Regions from separate parts of the Streptomyces sp. NPDC008092 genome, predicted to be linked through region 2. Evidence: predicted binding sites of a transcription regulator. Region 2 holds the regulator's gene; each other region holds the start of a gene.
What was found. Region 2 encodes HrcA, which represses chaperone genes, less so after heat shock. Its sites were predicted from a motif close to TTNGCACTCNGNNNNNCNGAGTGCNAA; they were not measured.
Positions count from the first base shown of each region.

Region 1: the regulator HrcA is predicted to act here: its motif matches at 1,679-1,705, upstream of groES (co-chaperone GroES).
Region 3: the regulator HrcA is predicted to act here: its motif matches at 3,454-3,480, upstream of groL (chaperonin GroEL).

Region 1 is NZ_JBIBHY010000003.1:389,578-396,554, forward strand. It holds gene ACFZB3_RS11070 (polysaccharide deacetylase family protein) at 1-723, shown strand, start outside; gene ACFZB3_RS11075 (pirin family protein) at 872-1,639, shown strand; gene groES (co-chaperone GroES) at 1,852-2,160, shown strand; gene groL (chaperonin GroEL) at 2,287-3,912, shown strand; partial or broken gene ACFZB3_RS11090 (ester cyclase) at 3,998-4,705, opposite strand; gene ACFZB3_RS11095 (SDR family NAD(P)-dependent oxidoreductase) at 4,810-5,583, opposite strand; gene ACFZB3_RS11100 (MOSC domain-containing protein) at 5,681-6,361, opposite strand; gene ACFZB3_RS11105 (LysR substrate-binding domain-containing protein) at 6,441-6,977, shown strand, end outside.
Region 2 is NZ_JBIBHY010000004.1:197,238-204,214, reverse strand. It holds gene ACFZB3_RS13965 (Uma2 family endonuclease) at 1-280, shown strand, start outside; gene ACFZB3_RS13960 (DUF3097 family protein) at 258-1,073, opposite strand; gene ACFZB3_RS13955 (MBL fold metallo-hydrolase) at 1,108-1,830, opposite strand; gene hrcA (heat-inducible transcriptional repressor HrcA) at 2,003-3,019, shown strand; gene dnaJ (molecular chaperone DnaJ) at 3,020-4,156, shown strand; gene ACFZB3_RS13940 (nitronate monooxygenase) at 4,581-5,705, shown strand; gene ACFZB3_RS13935 (16S rRNA (uracil(1498)-N(3))-methyltransferase) at 5,702-6,460, shown strand; gene ACFZB3_RS13930 (VOC family protein) at 6,487-6,879, shown strand.
Region 3 is NZ_JBIBHY010000005.1:569,964-576,940, reverse strand. It holds gene ACFZB3_RS19030 (glucosyl-3-phosphoglycerate synthase) at 1-707, opposite strand, end outside; SAM riboswitch class I at 865-1,026, shown strand; gene thrC (threonine synthase) at 1,045-2,328, shown strand; gene ACFZB3_RS19020 (ubiquitin-like small modifier protein 1) at 2,372-2,647, shown strand; gene ACFZB3_RS19015 (cold-shock protein) at 3,116-3,322, shown strand; gene groL (chaperonin GroEL) at 3,644-5,266, shown strand; gene ACFZB3_RS19005 (alpha/beta fold hydrolase) at 5,375-6,160, opposite strand; gene ACFZB3_RS19000 (NADH:flavin oxidoreductase) at 6,379-6,977, shown strand, end outside.

The DNA.
Region 1 (6,977 bases), on a different contig from region 2:
GAACGGCTCGGCCGGAAGGCGGCCGACCGGGTGCACCCGCACGGCCCGTCCGGCGAGCCGACGTACCGCCGGTGGGGCCTGACCGAGCCCCTCGCCCCGGCGCCCCGCCCGCCGCTCCGCCCGCTGTCCTTCCCCACCGCCCTGCCCCCGGTCGTCGACCACGTACCCACCTCCGACCGGGTGGTCTTCCTGACCTACGACGACGGCGCCGAGAAGGACCCCCGCTTCGTCGACATGGTCCGCGAACTGCGGCTTCCGGTGAGCATGTTCCTCACCGACAGCGTGGTCGGCCCCGGCTACGGCCACTTCGCCCGCCTCCAGTCGGTCGGCGCGAGCGTCGAGAACCACACCCTCGACCACCCGGCCATGCCCGGCCTGCCGTACGCCGGCCAGCGCGCCGAGATCTGCGGCCAGCAGGAGAAGCTGAAGTCCCGCTTCGGCATCCGGCCCCGCCTCTTCCGCCCGCCCTACGGCACCTACGACACCACCACCCTGCGCGCCGCGGACGACTGCGGAGTCGCCGCGGTGGTCCTGTGGCGGGCGGCGACGACCCCCGACGGCATCACCTACCGGACCGGCGACAAACAGCTCCGCCCCGGCGACATCATCCTGGTGGGCCCCGACGAGGCCCTCGGCCCGACCCTCAGGGAGCGCACCGCCCGGCTGCTGCGCCGGGTACAGGCGGGCGGGCTGACGGTGGGCCGCCTTGAGGACTACCTCTAGCGACTCGGACCGCTCGATCCTCCCGCTTCAATCGTCAAGTCATGTCAAGTCGCTCACGGTGCTTCATGCCGGGAAATACAGGCGCGACCATCAATGTTGACTTGAATATTCACGTCAATGGGTCCTTGTGTGGAGCTGGAGGCACGGCATGGGCGCACTACTGGTACCCGGCGTCGAGGTGCGGCGCGGTGACGCGCGGCTCGCGAGCCGGCTGTCCTGGCTCGACTCGAAGCACTCGTTCTCCCTCGGCACCCGCCGGCCCGACCCGGCCAACACGCACCACGGGGTGCTGCTGGTCCACAACGAGGACCTGGTGCAGCCGGGCACGGGCTTCGAGACCCACCCGCACCGGGACATGGAGATCGTCACCTGGGTGCTCCGGGGCTCGCTGGTCCACCAGGACTCCGGCGGTCACTCCGGCGTGATCTACCCGGGCCTGGCCCAGCGGATGAGCGCCGGCACCGGCATCCTGCACTCGGAGAAGAACGACTCCTACCGGGCCGCGGGCCGGCCGCCCGCCGACCCCGTGCACTTCGTCCAGATGTGGGTCGTCCCCGACGAGGCCGGCGTCACCCCGGGCTACGAACAGCTGGAGATCGACGCCGAGCTGCTCTCCGGCGGGCTGGTCACGGTGGCGTCCGGCATGGACCGGCACAAGGACGCGAGCGCCATCCGGATCCGGAACCGGCACGCCGCGCTGTACGCGGCCCGGCTGCGCCCCGGCGGGCGGGTGATCCTTCCCGAGGCCCCGTACCTGCACCTGTTCGTCGCCCGCGGCGCGGTGGACCTGGAGGGCGTCGGAGCGCTCGGCGAGGGGGACGCCGTGCGCTTCACGGCCACCGGCGGGCACCGGGTGGCAGCCTCGGAACCGGCCGAGATCCTGGTCTGGGAGATGCACGCCGCCGTCGCCCTGTGACGCCCGAAGGGGCCGATTCCGGCGCCGCGCCGCTCGCAATTGGCACTCCGCTTGACCGAGTGCTAATCGCGGTCATAGTCTCGGCTCTGGCACTCGGCAGATGAGAGTGCCAACAACGCGACGGGCAGGTCCGGCACCCGCGACGACGGATCGACCTGGTCGCCACCTCAGACAGTTAACCCCGTGAGATCTCCGAAGGGGGAGGTCGGATCGTGACGACCGCCAGCTCCAAGGTTGCCATCAAGCCGCTTGAGGACCGCATCGTGGTCCAGCCGCTCGACGCCGAGCAGACCACGGCCTCCGGCCTGGTCATCCCGGACACCGCGAAGGAGAAGCCCCAGGAGGGCGCCGTCCTCGCCGTGGGCCCGGGCCGTTTCGAGAACGGCGAGCGCCTGCCGCTCGACGTCAAGGTCGGCGACGTCGTGCTCTACAGCAAGTACGGCGGCACCGAGGTGAAGTACAACGGCGACGAGTACCTCGTCCTCTCGGCTCGCGACGTGCTCGCGATCATCGAGAAGTAAGCCTGCGACTTACACCTCAAGCACTCTGCTTGAAGCTGCGCCCCTGGCCCCCGCGATCCTCCAAGAAGCCGGGCGCCAGGGGCGCAGTCTTGTTCACCCGAGAATTCCGAGAGGGCATCCGCTGCCATGGCGAAGATCCTGAAGTTCGACGAGGACGCCCGTCGCGCCCTTGAGCGCGGCGTCAACAAGCTTGCCGACACGGTGAAGGTGACGATCGGCCCCAAGGGCCGCAACGTCGTCATCGACAAGAAGTTCGGCGCCCCCACCATCACCAACGACGGCGTCACGATCGCCCGCGAGGTCGAGATCGAGGACCCGTACGAGAACCTCGGCGCGCAGCTGGTGAAGGAGGTGGCGACCAAGACCAACGACATCGCGGGTGACGGTACGACCACCGCCACCGTGCTGGCCCAGGCGCTCGTCCGCGAGGGCCTCAAGAACGTCGCCGCCGGTGCCTCCCCGGCCGCCCTGAAGAAGGGCATCGACGCGGCCGTCGCCGCCGTCTCCGAGGACCTTCTCGCCACCGCCCGCCCGATCGACGACAAGGCCGACATCGCCGCCGTCGCCGCGCTGTCCGCCCAGGACACGCAGGTCGGCGAGCTCATCGCCGAGGCCATGGACAAGGTCGGCAAGGACGGTGTCATCACCGTCGAGGAGTCCAACACCTTCGGTCTGGAGCTGGACTTCACCGAGGGCATGGCCTTCGACAAGGGCTACCTGTCGCCGTACTTCGTGACGGACCAGGAGCGCATGGAAGCCGTCCTGGAGGACCCCTACATCCTCATCAACCAGGGCAAGGTCTCCTCCATCGCGGACCTGCTGCCGCTGCTCGAGAAGATCATCCAGTCCAACGCCTCGAAGCCGCTGCTGATCATCGCCGAGGACGTCGACGGCGAGGCCCTGTCGACCCTGGTCGTCAACAAGATCCGCGGCACCTTCAACGCGGTCGCGGTCAAGGCCCCCGGCTTCGGCGACCGCCGCAAGGCGATGCTGGAGGACCTGGCGATCCTCACCGGCGCCACGGTCGTCTCCGAGGAGGTCGGCCTCAAGCTCGACCAGGTCGGCCTGGACGTGCTCGGCTCCGCCCGCCGCGTCACCGTCACCAAGGACGACACCACGGTCGTCGACGGCGCCGGTGACTCCGGTGCGGTCACCGGCCGCGTCGCCCAGATCAAGGCCGAGATCGAGAACACCGACTCCGACTGGGACCGCGAGAAGCTCCAGGAGCGCCTCGCGAAGCTGGCCGGCGGCGTGTGCGTGATCAAGGTCGGCGCCGCCACCGAGGTGGAGCTGAAGGAGAAGAAGCACCGTCTGGAGGACGCCATCTCCGCGACCCGCGCCGCGGTCGAGGAGGGCATCGTCTCCGGTGGCGGCTCCGCGCTCGTCCACGCCGCGAAGGTGCTGGAGGACGGTCTCGGCAAGACGGGCGACGAGGCGACCGGTGTGGCCGTCGTCCGCCGCGCCGTCGTCGAGCCGCTGCGCTGGATCGCCGAGAACGCCGGCCTGGAGGGCTACGTCATCACCTCCAAGGTCGCCGAGCTGGAGAAGGGCCAGGGCTTCAACGCCGCCACCGGCGAGTACGGCGACCTGGTCAAGGCCGGCGTCATCGACCCGGTCAAGGTCACCCGCTCCGCCCTGGAGAACGCCGCCTCCATCGCCTCCCTGCTCCTGACGACCGAGACCCTGGTCGTCGAGAAGAAGGAAGAGGAAGAGGCCGCCGCCGCGGGCCACTCGCACGGCCACTCGCACTGAGGCAACAGTCTCTGAGGAAGCCCCCGTTCCCGGTCGTCCGCCGGGAACGGGGGCTTCGCCCCTCGCGGGTACTTCGATGGTCGGCCTAGTTCTCCAGCGCGTCCAGCGCACCCAGCTGCGCCAGCAGTCCCATCCGGTCGTACTGCAGCCAGCCCTCGGCCAGCTTCCCGTCCGCGTCGAAGCGGTGGACCGTCGTCCCGGCCATGGTGGCCTGCCGACCGGTGTTCGGGACCCCCATGAACGGCCCCTGCTACACCCCCGTCCACAGCCACCTGGTGCACACCCGGTCGCCCTGGGCGATCTGGTCCTCGACGCGGAACGTGAAGTCGAAGGCCCCCCGCCACATCTCCAGCTTGCGCCGCATCGCGTCCATGCCGATGGTGTCCTGGCCCTCGACCGGATCGTGGTCGTGGTAGTCCTCGGTGATGAGGCCGTCCAGCGGAGCCAGCGGGCCGGCCGCGGCGATCGTCTCGAAGAACCGCCGCGCGGTGCCGGCGTACAGCCCCTCGTCCCGCACCACGTCGAGATCGGTGAACGTCGGCGTCCCCTCGCAGAGCGCGAGCAGCTCGTGGAAGATCCTGTCGGTCTCCGGAAGGTGCGAGTTCCGCATCGCCTCCTCGTACGACGGGAACTCCACGATCTCCACGACGTGCTCGGCGTCGGTACGGTCCTTGCCGACCAGCGTGTGCGTCGCCGTCCGCTTCCCCTTGGTCTGCTCGACCCACCTGTCCATCAGCCGGTCCATCTCGTCGAACCGCCTGGTCCTGCACTCGATGAGCTGCACGAACGTCATGACACCGCCTCCGGCCCCCCTGCGGGCGCGACCGAACGACACCAACGTCTCACCGGCCCCGTCCCGGTGTGTTCCGGTCTGTCCGGTGCGTCCCGGCCGGCTCCCTACTGCGGCCCGTACTTGCGGCCCGTCTTCGCGCTGATGCCGCCCACCAGCCCGCGGGGCGCCATCTTCGCCAGGCCCGTGAGCACCTTGTAGCGGGGATCCGGGACCGACAGCGTCTTCCCGCGCGCGAGGTCGGCCAGCGCCGCCGCGACCAGTTTGTCGGCGTCCAGCCACATCCAGCCCGGGATGTTGTCCGTGCCCATCCCGGCCCGCTGGTGGAACTCCGTACGGACGAACCCCGGCGCCAGCGCCATCAGCCGCACCCCGCTGCCCGCGAGGTCGCGCGCCGCGCCCTGGGTGAACTGCACGACCCACGCCTTGGAGGCGCCGTACGTCCCGCGCGGCACGAACGCCGCCACCGACGCCACGTTCACGACACCGCCGCGGCCGCGCTCGCGCATCGCCTCGGCCGCCGCCGAGGTCAGCCGCAGCACCGCCTCGCAGTGCACCTTGAGCATGCGCAGCTCGTCGGCCATCGAGACGTCCAGATAACGGCCCTTGTTGCCGAAGCCGGCGTTGTTGACCAGCAGGTCGACGGGGTTGCGGCGGTCGCCGAGCCGGGCGGCGACCGACTCGATGCCGGCGTCCTCGGCGAGGTCGGCGGTGAGCACCTCCGCCTCGATGCCGTGCCGGTCGTGCAGCTCGGTCGCCTGCTCGTGCAGCCGCTTGGTGTCCCGGGCCACCAGGACGAGGTTGTGCCCGTCGGCCGCCAGCCGCCGCGCGAACGCGGCACCGATCCCCGCGGTCGATCCCGTAATCAGAGCCGTTGTCATGGGCCAAGGGTAGTTACCCGGACGGACGCCGTCCGCTGTGCGCACCGGCTCTCCCTAAGGGTGAAGCGCCGGTGAACGGCCTGCGCGTGACAGCCGTTCAGTCCCTTGTTGCCGCCGACTGTGCCGCCACGTACTTCCGGGCCTGCGCCAGCGCCTCCGGGTGCAGGGCCGCGCCCGCCGCGAGCAGCCGGGGCAGCAGCTCCCGCTCGGTGGTGGTCGCGCGGAACTCCATCGCCGCCGTCACCCCGTGCTCCGGCAGGTGGATGATCTCGATGGGGTCGCCGGCCCGGATCTCACCCGGTTCGATCACCCGGAGGTAGGCACCGCTGGCACCCTTCCGCGTGAATCTCTTCACCCATCCCCGCTCGCCCAGATGGCCCTGGAAAGTACGGCACGGGATGCGCCCGGAGGTGACCTCCAGTACGACCTCGGAACCGATCCGCCAGCGCTCGCCGATCAGCGCCTCCGACACGTTCAGCCCGTTTGTCGTGAGGTTCTCACCGAAACAGCCGTTCGGCAGCGGGCGGCCCAGCTCCTTCTCCCAGTCGTCGAGGTCCTCGCGCGCGAACGCGTACACCGCCTGGTCGTCGCCGCCGTGGTGGCGCAGCTCGCAGACCGCGTCGCCGGCAAGACCGCTGCCCGCGATCCCCTTCGGCCCGGGCGCCGCCACCCGCACCGGCCCGTCCACCGGCCGCTTGTCGATGCCGGTGACGCCGTCCGCCTGGTCCGTGTGCGGGGACGGCGTCGGACGGCCGAGGTTCACCGAGAGAAGCTCCATGCTCCGACGGTACGGGACCACTCTCAAAGCGTCGACGCGTTTTCGGGCGCTGTATCCAAGTCCGTCTTATGCTCAGGGGGTGATCGAAGCACGTCATCTCCGTGTCCTGCGCGCCGTCGCCACCACCGGGTCCTTCTCGGCGGCGGGGCGCGAACTGGGCTGCACCCAGCCCGCCGTCAGCCAGCAGATGAAGGCCCTGGAGACCTCCGTCGGCACCCCGCTGCTGGTCCGCAACGGCCGCGAGATGCGCCTGACCCAGGCCGGCGAGGCCCTGGTCCGGCACGCCTCCGGGATCCTCGCCGGGCTCACCGCCGCCGAGGAGGAGGTCGCCGCGATCGCCGGGCTGCGCGCGGGCCGGGTCCGCCTGGTCTCCTTCCCGAGCGGCAGCTCCACCCTGGTCCCGACCGCCCTCGCCGCGCTGCGCGCCGCCCACCCCGGCACCCGGGTCTCCCTGGAGGAGGCCGAGCCGCCGAAGTCCGTGGAGCTGCTGCGCACGGGGGACTGCGACATCGCGCTCGCCTTCCGCTACGAGGGCGCGGCGGACGCCGAGGAGTGGGACGACCTGGTGGTGCGGCCGCTGCTCACGGACCGGCTCGTCGGCCTGGTGCCGGAGCGG
Region 2 (6,977 bases):
GTTGGTGGAAGTCGTTTCCAAAACGAGTGTGGAGCGCGACTACTGCGTTAAGCGATCGATCTACGCGGCGGCTAAGGTGCCTGCCTACTTGATCATTGACCCGGTCATGGCCCAGTGCGTACTGCTTACTGAGCCGACGGGCCCCGGTGACGACTCAGACTACCGGCGCCAGCGCATCACGAAGTTCGGCGATCTCACGCCGCTGGAGCCCCTGGGCATCGAACTCGACACCAGCGAATTCGCTGCCTACGAAAAAGTCAGGCCCCACCGCTACCCGTAACAAAGTCGATCAGTTCCTCCACCCGTCCCAGCAGTTCCGGCTCCAGGTCCTTGTAAGAGGTCACCCGAGCCAGGATCGCCTGCCATACCGCGCCCGTGTTGTCCGAGGGCCAGCCCAGCGCCCGGCAGACGCCCGTCTTCCAGTCCTGGCCGTGCGGGACGCGGGGCCAGGAGTCGATGCCCAGGGACGACGGTTTCACGGCCTCCCAGATGTCGATGTACGGATGGCCGACGACCAGGGCGTGGTCGCTGGTGACCGACCGGGCGATGCGCCACTCCTTGGTGCCGGGCAGCAGGTGGTCGACGAGGACGCCCAGGCGGGCGTCCGGGCCGGGGGCGAATTCGGCCACGATGGCGGGGAGGTCGTCGACGCCCTCCAGGTACTCCACCACCACGCCCTCGATGCGCAGGTCGTCGCCCCAGACCTTCTCGACCAGCTCCGCGTCGTGGCGGCCCTCCACGTAGATGCGGCCCGCGCGGGCGACACGCGCGCGTGCGCCGGGGACGGCGACCGAACCGGAGGCGGTACGGGAGGGGCGTACCGGGGCGGCCGAGGCGGGGCGTACGAGGGTGACGGTCCGGCCCTCCAGGAGGAAGCCGCCCGGCTCCAGCGGGAAGACCCGGTGCTTGCCGAAGCGGTCCTCCAGGGTGACCGTGCCCGCCTCGCAGCGGATCACCGCGCCGCAGAAACCGGTACCGGGCTCCTCCACCACCAGACCGGGCTCGGCGGCCACCTCGGGCACCGGCTTCGGCTTCTTCCACGGCGGGGTCAGGTCGGCGGAGTACTGGCGCATTCGGATGACGATAGGAGAAGCCGAACGGGTGCGCCTACGACACGCCGAAACGGGCCGCCAGGGCGTCGCGCTGGGCCCGGACGAATGCCGCGTCGACCACCGCTCCGTGACCGGGGACGTACCGGGCGCGCTCGCCGCCGAGCGACAGGAGGCGGTCCAGGGCCGCGGGCCAGCGGGACGGTACGGCGTCGGGGCCGGCCTGGGGATCACCGGACTCCTCCACCAGGTCGCCGCAGAACACCACCTCGGGGTCGCCGGGGACCAGGACGGCGAGATCGTGGGCGGTGTGGCCGGGGCCCACGTTGGCCAGCAGGGCCTGGCGGCCGTCGCCGAGGTCGAGGGTCCACTCGCCGGAGACCAGATGACGGGGGAGAGGGAGGGCGTCGGCCGCCTCCTCGGCCTCGGGGGCGGGGAGACCGTTGCGGACCGCGTCCAGGCGGAGCGCCTCGTGGTCGTACGCGAAGACGGCCTCGGTGCCCACCGCCGCGTACAGGTCCGCGCCCGCGAAGGCGGCCGCGCCGAAGACGTGGTCGAAGTGGGGATGGGTGAGCGCGAGATGGGTCACACGGCGGCCGGCCAGCGCCTGCGCCTCCACGCGCAACCGTGCGCCCTCCGCCAGGCTCGACCCGGCGTCCACCATCAGGGCCGAGCCCGCGCCCAGGACCAGACCCGCCGTGCAGTCCCAGCCCGGCAGCCGGCACCGGCCGACCCCTTCGGCCACCCGCTCCCAGCCCAGCTCTTCCCAAGTCACCGTCATGCCGCGACGCTAGCCGTAGAACGCCATGGGTCCCGACCGACCTTGCCCAGTCAGTACCCCACGGCCGTACACTGGGCCGGGGATGCTGGCACTCGCGTTCGCAGAGTGCCAGACGAAAGGCCCGAAGGGACCGAAAGGCCGCGGGGACGACTTTCTGGAGGTGTGGCGCTGGATGCTGAGTGAACGCAGGCTTCAGGTATTGCGCGCCATCGTCCAGGACTATGTCGGCACCGAGGAACCGGTCGGCTCGAAGGCGCTGACCGAACGGCACAACCTCGGGGTCTCCCCGGCGACCGTGCGCAACGACATGGCCGCCCTGGAGGACGAGGGGTTCATCGCCCAGCCGCACACCAGCGCGGGGCGGATCCCCACCGACAAGGGGTACCGGCTGTTCGTCGACAAGCTGGCCGGCGTCAAGCCGATGAGCGCGCCCGAGCGGCGGGCCATCCAGAACTTCCTCGACGGCGCCGTCGACCTCGACGACGTGGTCGCACGGACCGTCCGGCTGCTGGCGCAGCTGACCCGGCAGGTGGCGGTCGTGCAGTACCCGTCGCTGACACGGTCGACCGTGCGGCACGTGGAACTGCTGTCGCTGGCTCCGGCCCGGCTGATGCTGGTGCTGATCACCGACACCGGACGGGTCGAGCAGCGGATGGTCGACTGCCCGGCACCCTTCGGGGAAACGTCTCTGGCGGACCTGCGGGCGCGGCTGAACAGCCGGGTCGCCGGACGCCGGTTCTCGGACGTGCCCCGGCTGGTGGAGGACCTGCCGGAAGCCTTCGAGGCCGAGGACCGCGGCGCGGTCTCGGCGGTGCTCTCCACCCTGCTGGAGACGCTCGTCGAGGAGAACGAGGAGCGGCTGATGATCGGCGGCACCGCCAATCTCACCCGCTTCGGACATGACTTTCCCCTCATGATCCGGCCCGTCCTGGAGGCACTGGAGGAACATGTCGTCCTCCTCAAACTCATGGGCGAGGCCGGTGATTCGGGCATGACCGTACGCATCGGTCACGAGAACGCCTACGAGGGACTCAACTCCACGTCCGTGGTGTCGGTCGGCTACGGTTCGGGCGGCGAGGCAGTCGCCAAACTCGGCGTGGTCGGCCCGACCCGCATGGATTACCCGGGAACGATGGGAGCGGTACGAGCGGTGGCACGGTACGTCGGACAGATCCTGGCGGAGTCGTAAGTGGCCACGGACTACTACGCCGTTCTCGGCGTGCGCCGCGACGCGTCGCAGGAAGAGATCAAGAAGGCCTTCCGTCGGCTCGCGCGCGAGCTGCACCCGGACGTCAACCCGGACCCGAAGACCCAGGAGCGGTTCAAGGAGATCAACGCCGCCTACGAGGTGCTCTCCGACCCGCAGAAGAAGCAGGTCTACGACCTCGGCGGGGATCCGCTCTCGCAGAGCGGCGGCGCGGGCGCGGGCGGCTTCGGGGCCGGTGGCTTCGGGAACTTCTCCGACATCATGGACGCGTTCTTCGGTACGGCGTCCCAGCGCGGTCCGCGCTCGCGGACCCGGCGCGGCCAGGACGCGATGATCCGGATCGAGGTCGAGCTCGACGAGGCGGCCTTCGGCACGACCAAGGACATCCAGGTCGACACGGCGATCGTCTGCAACACCTGCAACGGTGAGGGCGCGGCGCCGGGCACTTCCGCCCAGACGTGTGACATGTGCCGGGGCCGCGGTGAGGTCTCGCAGGTGACGCGGTCCTTCCTCGGCCAGGTCATGACCTCGCGGCCCTGCCCGCAGTGCCAGGGCTTCGGGACGGTCGTGCCGACGCCGTGCCCCGAGTGCGCGGGCGACGGGCGGGTGCGGTCGCGGCGGACGCTGACCGTGAAGATCCCGGCCGGTGTCGACAACGGCACGCGGATCCAGCTCGCCGGTGAGGGTGAGGTCGGGCCGGGCGGCGGTCCCGCCGGTGACCTGTACGTCGAGATCCACGAGCTGCCGCACTCGACGTTCCAGCGGCGCGGGGACGATCTGCACTGCACGGTGACGATCCCGATGACGGCGGCGTCGCTCGGTACGAAGGTGCCGCTGGAGACGCTGGACGGTCTCGAGGAGGTCGACATCCGGCCGGGTACGCAGTCCGGGCAGTCGATTCCGCTGCACGGGCGTGGGGTCACGCATCTGCGCGGTGGCGGGCGGGGTGATCTGATCGTCCACGTCGAGGTGACGACTCCGACGAAGCTGGACCCCGAGCAGGAGCGGTTGCTGCGCGAGCTGGCGAAGCTGCGTGGGGAGGAGCGGCCGACGGGGCAGTTCCAGCCCGGTCAGCAAGGGCTGTTCAGCCGGCTGAAGGACGCGTTCAACGGGCGTTGACGGGTCACCGTGAAGGGGCTCCGCCCCTTCGACCCCGCCAGGGGGCTCCGCCCCCTGGACCCCCGGAGACCTCCGCCCACCCACCACCCGACTCGGCCGATGAAGAGGCGAGGCCGCCACCCGACTCGGTTTGCCGAAGGGGCGCGGTCGCTACTCGGCTCGGTTTCTCGAAGCGGCGCGGTCGCTACTCGGCTCGGTTTCTCGAAGGGGCGCGGTCGCCACCTGACTCGGTTCCTCGAATGAGTGCGGTCGCCTCTCGGCTCGGTTTCTCGAAGGGGTGCAGCCGCCTCTCGGGGCGGTTCCTCCCAGAGGTGGCGGTGCCTCTCGGCAGCGTGGTCGGGGCCCTTGTCGGGGGAGATTTCTGGCATGTGCCAATGGGGCGGCCCGATTCGGTCTTGTTCGGAGGACGTGACAACATGCCGTCATGTCCTCCGCACTGACCGATCTCTTCCCTCTTCCGATCGTGCAGGCCCCCATGGCAGGCGGGGTCTCCGTCCCGCAGCTCGCCGCCGCCGTGTCCGAGGCGGGCGGGCTGGGGTTCCTGGCCGCCGGGTACAAGACCGCCGACGGGATGTACCAGGAGATCAAGCAGCTGCGGGGACTGACCGGCCGTCCTTTCGGTGTGAACGTCTTCATGCCGCAGCCCGAACACGCCGAGTCCGGTGCCGTGGAGGTCTACGCGCATCAGCTGGCCGGTGAGGCCGCCTGGTACGAGACCGAGCTCGGCGACCCGGACAGCGGGCGGGACGACGGGTACGAGGCCAAGCTGGCCGTGCTGCTGGACAACCCGGTGGCCGCCGTCTCCTTCCACTTCGGTGTGCCGACGCGGGAGGTGCTGGACTCGCTGCGGCGGGCCGGGACGTTCACGCTGGTCACCGCCACCACCGCCGAGGAGGCCCGGGCCGTCGAGCGGGCCGGGGCGGACGCGGTGATCGCCCAGGGCGTGGAGGCCGGGGGACACCAGGGCACCCACCGGGACGTGCCGGAGAACGACGGGTCCGGGATCGGGCTGCTGTCGCTGGTCGCCCAGGTGCGCGAGACCGTGGGGATCCCGGTCGTCGCCGCGGGCGGGATCATGCGCGGCAGCCAGATCGCGGCCGTACTGGCGGCGGGGGCGAGCGCCGCGCAGCTGGGGACGGCCTTCCTCGCCACCCCGGAGTCCGGCGCCGCCGGTCCGTACAAGCAGGCGCTCACCGACCCGCTGTTCACGCGGACCGCGCTGACCCGGGCGTTCTCCGGGCGGCCCGCCCGCGGCCTGGTCAACCGGTTCATGCGCGAGCACGGCCCGTACGCGCCCGCCGCCTACCCGGAGGTCCACCACCTCACCTCCCCGCTGCGCAAGGCCGCCGCCCGGGCCGGGGACGCGCAGGGCATGGCCCTGTGGGCCGGGCAGGGGCACCGGATGGCCCGCGAACTGCCCGCCGGGCAGCTGGTGGAGACCCTCGCGGCGGAACTCGCCGCCGCGTCGACAGCGTTGTCCACCAAGGCCAAGGAGGAGGCCAGGGCAGAGGCCAGGGCAGAGGCCAGGGTGGAGGGGGACGGGCGATGACCGCTCCGGTGTTCGTGGTCGATCAGCTGGTCGTGCCCGGTCTGCCGGGCGGCGAGGTCGTGCTGGACGGGCCCGAGGGGCGGCACGCCGTCTCCGTGAAGCGGCTGCAGCCCGGTGAGGACGTCATCCTCACCGACGGGCGCGGGCGCTGGACCGCGGGCGTCGTACGGGCCGCCGAGGGCAAGGACCGGCTGGTGGTGACGGGGCTGGCGAGCGTCCGCGAGGAACCCCTGCCGCAGCCGCGGATCACCGTCGTCCAGGCCCTTCCCAAGGGGGACCGCGGCGAGGTCGCCGTGGAGACCATGACCGAGGTCGGCGTCGACGTGATCGTGCCCTGGCAGGCCGCCCGCTGCATCACCCAGTGGAAGGGCGAGCGGGGCCTCAAGTCGCTGGCGAAGTGGCGGGGCACCGCCCGCGAGGCCGGCAAGCAGTCCCGCCGGGTGCGGTTCCCGGAGGTCGCGGACGCGGCGACGACCAAGCAGGTCGCGGCGCTCCTGGCCCGGGCCGACCTCGCCGCCGTCCTCCACTCCGACTTCGAGCACGCCGGCGAGCCGCTCGCCGCGGCCGGACTGCCCGCCGAGGGCGAGATCGTGCTGGTCGTCGGCCCCGAAGGGGGTGTCGCCCGCGACGAGCTGGCGCTGTTCGAGGAGGCGGGTGCGAAGGCGTACACCCTGGGGCCTACCGTGATGCGCACGTCCACTGCCGGGACGGCGGCGGCGGCCCTGCTGCTCGGCCGTACCGGCCGGTGGTCCTGAACCGCACCGCACCCTGGGGGACAGCCGTGGAACTCGCCCAAGTCCGGCTCCTGGTCACCGACTTCGCCGCCTGCTACCGCTTCTACGCCGAGGTGCTCGGGCTGAAGCCGCAGTCGGGGGCGAGCGAGGGGCCGTACGAGAAGTTCAGCCCGCACGCCGGATCGGCGGGGATCGCCCTGCAGGACCGGGCGATGATGGCCGCGATACTGGGCGAGCTGGGGGACGCGGCGACCGGGCACCGTTCGCTGGTGGTGCTGCGCGTCGACGACCTGGACGCCTACTGCGAGCAGATCGCCGGGCGCGGGGCGGACCTCCTGCACGGGCCGGCGGCGATGACGGAACGCATGCGGGTCGCCCACCTCAAGGATCCCGAGGGCAACCTGGTGGAACTCCAGGAGTGGCTGCTGCTGCGCACCTGAGGATCCCTGGGGAGGGGACACCGGCACGGGTGACCCCTCCGAACACGTGAGTGGCCGTAAGCCCTCTACCGCCACCGGCGCGACGGTGGCAGGCTGCC
Region 3 (6,977 bases), on a different contig from region 2:
TGGGCGAGGGCGTCGAGGCCGACCAGGTGCAGGGCGTCGACCAGCATGCCCAGCTCGACGCCGTAGCCGACCGGGAAGGGGAGCTGTTCGAGGAGCGAGCGGCGGGCCGCGTACTCGCCGCCGAGCGGCTGGACGAAGCCGGCCAGCTGCGGCCAGTGCATGTTCAGCAGCGGGCGGGCCATCAGCTCGGTGACCCGGCCGCCCTGTCCGGCGGCGCCGCCGAGCGGGCGGTCGTACATCGCCTTGACCAGGTCCACGTCCGGGTCGGTGAGGAGCGGGCCGACGATGCCGGTGACGAAGTCGGAGGAGAAGTCGCGCAGGTCGGCGTCGATGAAGCAGACGACGTCCCCGGTGGTGACCAGCAGGGAGCGCCAGAGGACCTCGCCCTTGCCGGGGACGGCGGGGATGCGGGGCAGGATCGCGTCGCGGTGCACGACGCGGGCGCCGGCCGCCGCGGCGACGGCCGCGGTGCGGTCGGTGGAGCCGGAGTCGACGACCACGATCTCGTCGACGAGCGGCACCTGCTGCATGAGGTCGTGGCGGATGATCGCGACGATGTCGCCGACGGTCTCCTCCTCGTTGAGCGCGGGCAGCACGACGCTGACCGTCTGCCCGGAGGACCGTTTGGCGGCCATGATCCGGTGCAGCGGACGGTCGGTTACGGACCAGGAGCGGGTGGCCAGCCAGCGCTCGACTTCTTCCAGCACGGTCAGCGGCTCCTCACTGTCACGGCCACACGGCGACGTGTGATCCATCTCGCGGTTCGGACGACTCACTCAACTGTCCTGGCCTTCGGTTACAGTCTTGAACAACGCCGATGACCATCGCATGTCCTGGGGTCACCCGGCGTTGACAACCACATACCGCTCATCCAGAGGGGCAGAGGGAAACGGCCCGTTGAAGCCCCGGCAACCCTCCAGTCGGTTCTCGTAGATCGCCGATCAGTGTCGATCGCTCGCGAGGCTCCCGGCTAGGGAAGGTGCCAAATCCGTCTCACGGCGAGATGCGTCGTGAGGAAGATGAGGAGAAAGGGCCTCGCCTCACATGGCTGTGCAGACTGTTGCAAGCACCACGGAATCCACCGTAGACCTCGGCCCCGCCGCTGCCCTGAGCTGCCGCGAGTGCGGTCACCGCGTCCCGCTCGGTCCGGTGTTCGCGTGCGAGGAGTGTTTCGGCCCGCTGGAGATCGCGTACGACTTCTCGGCCTACGACACCGAGGAGCTGCGGAAGCGGATCGAAGCGGGTCCCGCGAACATCTGGCGCTACGCGCCGCTGCTGCCCGTCCCCGCGGACGTGGCGACCAAGCCGAACATCAACCCCGGCTGGACCAAGCTCGTCAAGGCCGACAACCTGGCGAAGGAGCTGGGGGTCACCGGCGGGCTGTACGTGAAGGACGACTCCGGCAACCCGACGCACTCCTTCAAGGACCGCGTCGTCGCCCAGGCCGTCGAGGCCGCCCGCGCCTTCGGCTACACCACCCTCTCCTGCTCGTCCACCGGCAACCTGGCCGGCGCGGTCGGTGCCGCCGCCGCCCGGGCCGGCTTCCGCTCCTGTGTGTTCATCCCGCACGACCTGGAGCAGGGCAAGATCGTCATGGCCGCGATCTACGGCGGCGAGCTCGTCGGCATCGAGGGCAACTACGACGACGTGAACCGTTTCTGCTCCGAGCTGATCGGCGACCCGGCCGGCGAGGGCTGGGGCTTCGTCAACGTCAACCTGCGGCCGTACTACGCGGAGGGCTCCAAGACCCTGGCGTACGAGATCTGCGAGCAGCTCGGCTGGCGGATCCCGGACCAGCTGGTCATCCCGATCGCCTCCGGCTCGCAGCTCACGAAGATCGACAAGGGTCTGCAGGAGCTGATCAAGCTCGGGCTGGTCGAGGACAGGCCGTACAAGATCTTCGGTGCCCAGGCCGAGGGGTGCTCGCCGGTGTCGGTGGCCTACAAGGAGGGCCACGACGTGGTCCGCCCGCAGAAGCCGAACACCATCGCCAAGTCCCTCGCCATCGGCAACCCGGCCGACGGGCCGTACGTGCTCGACATCGCGCGGCGTACCGGCGGTGCGGTGGAGGACGTGAACGACGAACAGGTCGTCGACGCGATCAAGCTGCTTGCGCGGACCGAGGGAATCTTCGCGGAAACGGCCGGCGGGGTGACGGTTGGAGTCACCAAAAAGCTCATTGAGAATGGGCTGATTGATCCGGCGAAGTCGGTCGTTGTACTCAACACCGGTGATGGACTGAAGACGCTGGACGCGGTTGCGGGAACCGGGCTCACCGCGACCATTCGCCCGAATCTGGAGTCTTTCCGCGAAGCCGGGCTCGCCTGAGTCCCCCGAGAATTAGGGCGTTGCCCAGACCGGAGGTAAAAACGTGAGCGTCACCGTTCGCATCCCCACCATCCTGCGCACCTACACCGGTGGTCAGGCCGAAGTCGCCGCCGAAGGGGCCACCCTCGGCGAGGTCATCTCGGACCTGGAGAAGAAGCACACCGGGATCTCCGCACGCGTTCTCGACGACCAGGGCAAGCTGCGCCGGTTCGTCAACGTGTACGTCAACGACGACGACGTCCGCTTCGAGCAGGGCCTGGAGACCGCCACCCCGGACGGCGCCGGCGTCTCCATCATCCCGGCCGTCGCCGGCGGCTGACCTGCTGACCTGCATGACAGGCTGATCGAATGACCGAACATTACCTTCGGTAACGCCGATCACCGACTGTTCATCTGATTGCCCCCTCCGTGAGAGAAGCGGAGGGGGCAATTCTGTGTGGTTGAGCGCGGTACAGTTGGGGAACACGGTCCCGATCTCCAGGTCGGGAGCCCCGTATTCGATACCGCGAGCCCGGCAAGAAGTAGCCAAAGTATGCGGGTTATATGCGGCTTTTGTGACCTTTACGGGGCCCGACTTGCCCTGAATTCGGCCGAATTCTTGCTACATTCCGGACCCCTTCCGTCCAGAATTCTCGTCCGATTGACCTGTTGCAGACGGCAGTTGGACAGATACATTCAGCCGCGGTCGACGCGTTCCGGCGCACGCCCCCAACCAATGGGGGGTGAGGTCTGACCCGGATCCGCGAAGTGTGGATCTGTGCAAGGGCCAGTAATAGGGGAGTTAGGCATGGCTCAGGGCACCGTCAAGTGGTTCAACGCGGAGAAGGGGTACGGCTTCATCGCGGTCGACGGTGGTGCGGATGTTTTCGTCCACTACAGCGCGATTCAGATGGACGGCTACCGCACCCTGGAAGAAGGCCAGCGGGTCGATTTCGAGATCTCGCAGGGCCAGAAGGGGCCGCAGGCGGACATGGTCCGGCTGGCGACCAGCTGAAGCACGCGCCGACTGACAGCGACGTTCTTCTGTACTTGTTCGAAGGGCCCGTGCCTCCCGGGGTACGGGCCCTTCGGCATGTCCCGGACCCTCCGGTCCTCGTGTCCCGCGCCCCCAGTCCGCGAGAGCCGCTTGCACTCGCCTAGGCCGAGTGCTAATCATTGGCGTTAGCACTCTGAAGGTGAGAGTGACAACGAAGGACCGGGTCGGTGAGGCCCGCGGGCCGGGTGGGGCAAGGAACCCACGGGTCGGCGAGCCGTCCGTCGCGGGCGCGGGCGCGGTCCTGAAGACTCACCCCCAGTCCTGGAGGGACCACTTCACATGGCCAAGATCATCGCGTTCGACGAGGAGGCGCGGCGCGGCCTTGAGCGCGGTATGAACCAGCTCGCCGACGCCGTCAAGGTCACCCTCGGCCCCAAGGGCCGCAACGTCGTCCTTGAGAAGAAGTGGGGCGCCCCCACGATCACCAACGATGGTGTGTCCATCGCCAAGGAGATCGAGCTGGAGGACCCGTACGAGAAGATCGGCGCCGAGCTGGTCAAGGAAGTCGCCAAGAAGACGGACGACGTCGCCGGTGACGGTACGACCACCGCGACCGTCCTCGCCCAGGCCCTGGTCAAGGAAGGCCTGCGCAACGTCGCCGCCGGCGCCAACCCGATGGCCCTGAAGCGCGGTATCGAGAAGGCCGTCGAGGCTGTCTCCGGTGCCCTCCTGGAGCAGGCGAAGGACGTCGAGACCAAGGAGCAGATCGCCTCCACGGCCTCCATCTCCGCCGCCGACACCCAGATCGGCGAGCTCATCGCCGAGGCCATGGACAAGGTCGGCAAGGAAGGCGTCATCACCGTCGAGGAGTCCCAGACCTTCGGTCTGGAGCTGGAGCTCACCGAGGGTATGCGCTTCGACAAGGGCTACATCTCGGCGTACTTCGCCACCGACATGGAGCGTATGGAGGCGTCCCTCGACGACCCGTACATCCTGATCGCCAACTCGAAGATCGGCTCCGTCAAGGACCTGCTCCCGCTCCTGGAGAAGGTCATGCAGTCGGGCAAGCCGCTGCTGATCATCGCCGAGGACGTCGAGGGCGAGGCCCTGTCGACCCTGGTCGTCAACAAGATCCGCGGCACCTTCAAGTCCGTCGCGGTCAAGGCCCCGGGCTTCGGCGACCGCCGCAAGGCGATGCTGAACGACATCGCCATCCTCACCGGCGGCGAGGTCATCTCCGAGGAGGTCGGTCTCAAGCTGGAGAACACGACCCTCGACCTGCTGGGCAAGGCCCGCAAGGTGGTCATCACCAAGGACGAGACCACCATCGTCGACGGCGCCGGCTCGTCCGACCAGGTCGCCGGCCGGGTCAACCAGATCCGCGCCGAGATCGAGCAGTCCGACTCGGACTACGACCGCGAGAAGCTCCAGGAGCGCCTGGCGAAGCTCGCCGGTGGCGTCGCCGTCATCAAGGCCGGTGCCGCGACCGAGGTCGAGCTCAAGGAGCGCAAGCACCGCATCGAGGACGCCGTGCGCAACGCCAAGGCGGCCGTCGAGGAGGGCATCGTCGCCGGTGGTGGCGTGGCCCTGCTGCAGGCCTCCCAGGTGTTCGAGAAGCTGGAGCTGGACGGTGACGAGGCGACCGGCGCACAGGCCGTGAAGCTCGCGCTCGAGGCCCCGCTGAAGCAGATCGCCGTCAACGCCGGCCTCGAAGGCGGCGTCGTGGTGGAGAAGGTCCGCAACCTCACCCCGGGTCACGGCCTCAACGCCGCGACCGGCGAGTACGTCGACCTGATCGCCGAGGGCATCATCGACCCGGCGAAGGTGACGCGCTCTGCCCTGCAGAACGCCGCCTCCATCGCCGCGCTGTTCCTCACCACCGAGGCCGTCATCGCCGACAAGCCGGAGAAGGCCGCCGCGGCCGCTCCGGGCGGCATGCCGGGCGGTGACATGGACTTCTGAGCCTGACGGCTCGGCAGTTCCGACGCAGCACCGAGGGCGGTACCCCCTGTTCGGCAGGGGGTGCCGCCCTTCGGCGTACCCGGCCGGGCCCCGGTCCCGGCCGCCGGGTCAGCGCGCGAGGAACGGCTCCAGTACCGCGGTGAGTTCGGCGGGTGCGTCCAGCGCGACGAGGTGCGCGGCGGCGGCGAACTCGACCAGGGTGGCGTCGGGGATCCCGGCGGCGTACCGGCGGGCGATGTCCTGGAAGTCGGGGACGTCGAGCCTGCCGATCCCCACCAGGGTGGGGACGGAGACGGCGCCGATGTCCCCGGCCGTCGTGCCCCGGGAGTACCTGCCCACGACGTCCTGGTTCACCAGCGACGTCCGCAGCGGTCCGCGGAGTCCGTCGGCCAGTCCCGCGGCCACCTCGTGCCACCCGCGGGCCGGCCCGCGCAGCCACATGTCCAGGTTCACCCGGACCGCGGCGTCCAGGTCGCCCGCGGCCAGGGCCGCCGTCTCGGCCTCGTCGTACGCGACCATCTCCGCGGACCAGTCGTATCCCGGCCAGGGCGGGGCGAGCAGCGCCAGGGAGTGCACCCGGTCCGGGTGGGCGAGGGCGAATTCCACGGCCACCCGGCCGCCCCAGGAGGCGCCGACCAGCCGGACCCGTGCCAGGCCGAGGTGGTCGAGGAGGCGGCGCAGGTCGTCGGTCTCGCCGAACGGCCCGGCCGGGGGCGCGGACTCGCCGAAGCCGCGCAGGTCGTACCGGACGACCGTGTGCCGTGCCGCGAGGGCGGGCACGACCGCGTCCCACATGCGGTGATCCGCCACACCGGCGTGCACGAGCACGACCGGCGGTCCGTCACCGTCGACGGCATAGGAGAGGTGGCCGAGATCGTCGGCGAGCGTCAGCATCCCCGGATGCTCCCACGACGCCGGTGCGGGTGTCGTCGGATGAGGACGGGGCTCCGTGGCGGGGGTCACACGGCTTCGGCGCGGGAGCGGGGAATGTGCGCGTCCGGGCAGATCGTTGTGCACACGCGTGCACTCGATGCGCGTGCACATACCGTTCGGTCTACGCACTCGGGTGCCACCACCCCCGGCACCCGACCTACTCACGAGGAGCCCCCCACGTGACCGTCACCACGCCCTCCGCCTCCCGCGCGGCCGAGATCCTCTCCCGTCCCATCGCCCTGAACGGGCTCACGGTCCCCAACCGGATCGTGATGGCGCCGATGACCCGCCAGTTCAGCCCCGGCGGCGTTCCCGGCGAGGACGTGGTCTCGTACTACTCCCGCCGGGCCGCCGCGGGTGTCGGTCTGATCGTCACCGAGGGGACGTACGTCGGCCACGACTCGGCCGGGGGCAGCAGCCGCGTCCCGCGGTTCCACGGCGAGGAGCAGCTGGCGGGCTGGGCGAAGGTCGCCGAGGGGGTGCACGCGGCCGGCGGCACGATCGTCCCGCAGCTGTGGCACATCGGCATGGTCCGCAAGCAGGGCCAGGCGCCCTACGCGGACGCCCCCGCCGTCGGCCCCTCCGGCATCCGCCTGGACGGCACCGAGGGCGAGGGCCGGGCGATGACCTCCCAGGACCTGGACGACGTCATCCGCGCGTTCGCCGAGGCCGCGGCCGCCGCCGAGCGCATCGGCTTCGACGGCGTCGAGCTGCACGGCGCCCACGGCTACCTGCTCGACCAGTTCCTGTGGGCCGGCACCAACCGCCGCACCGACGC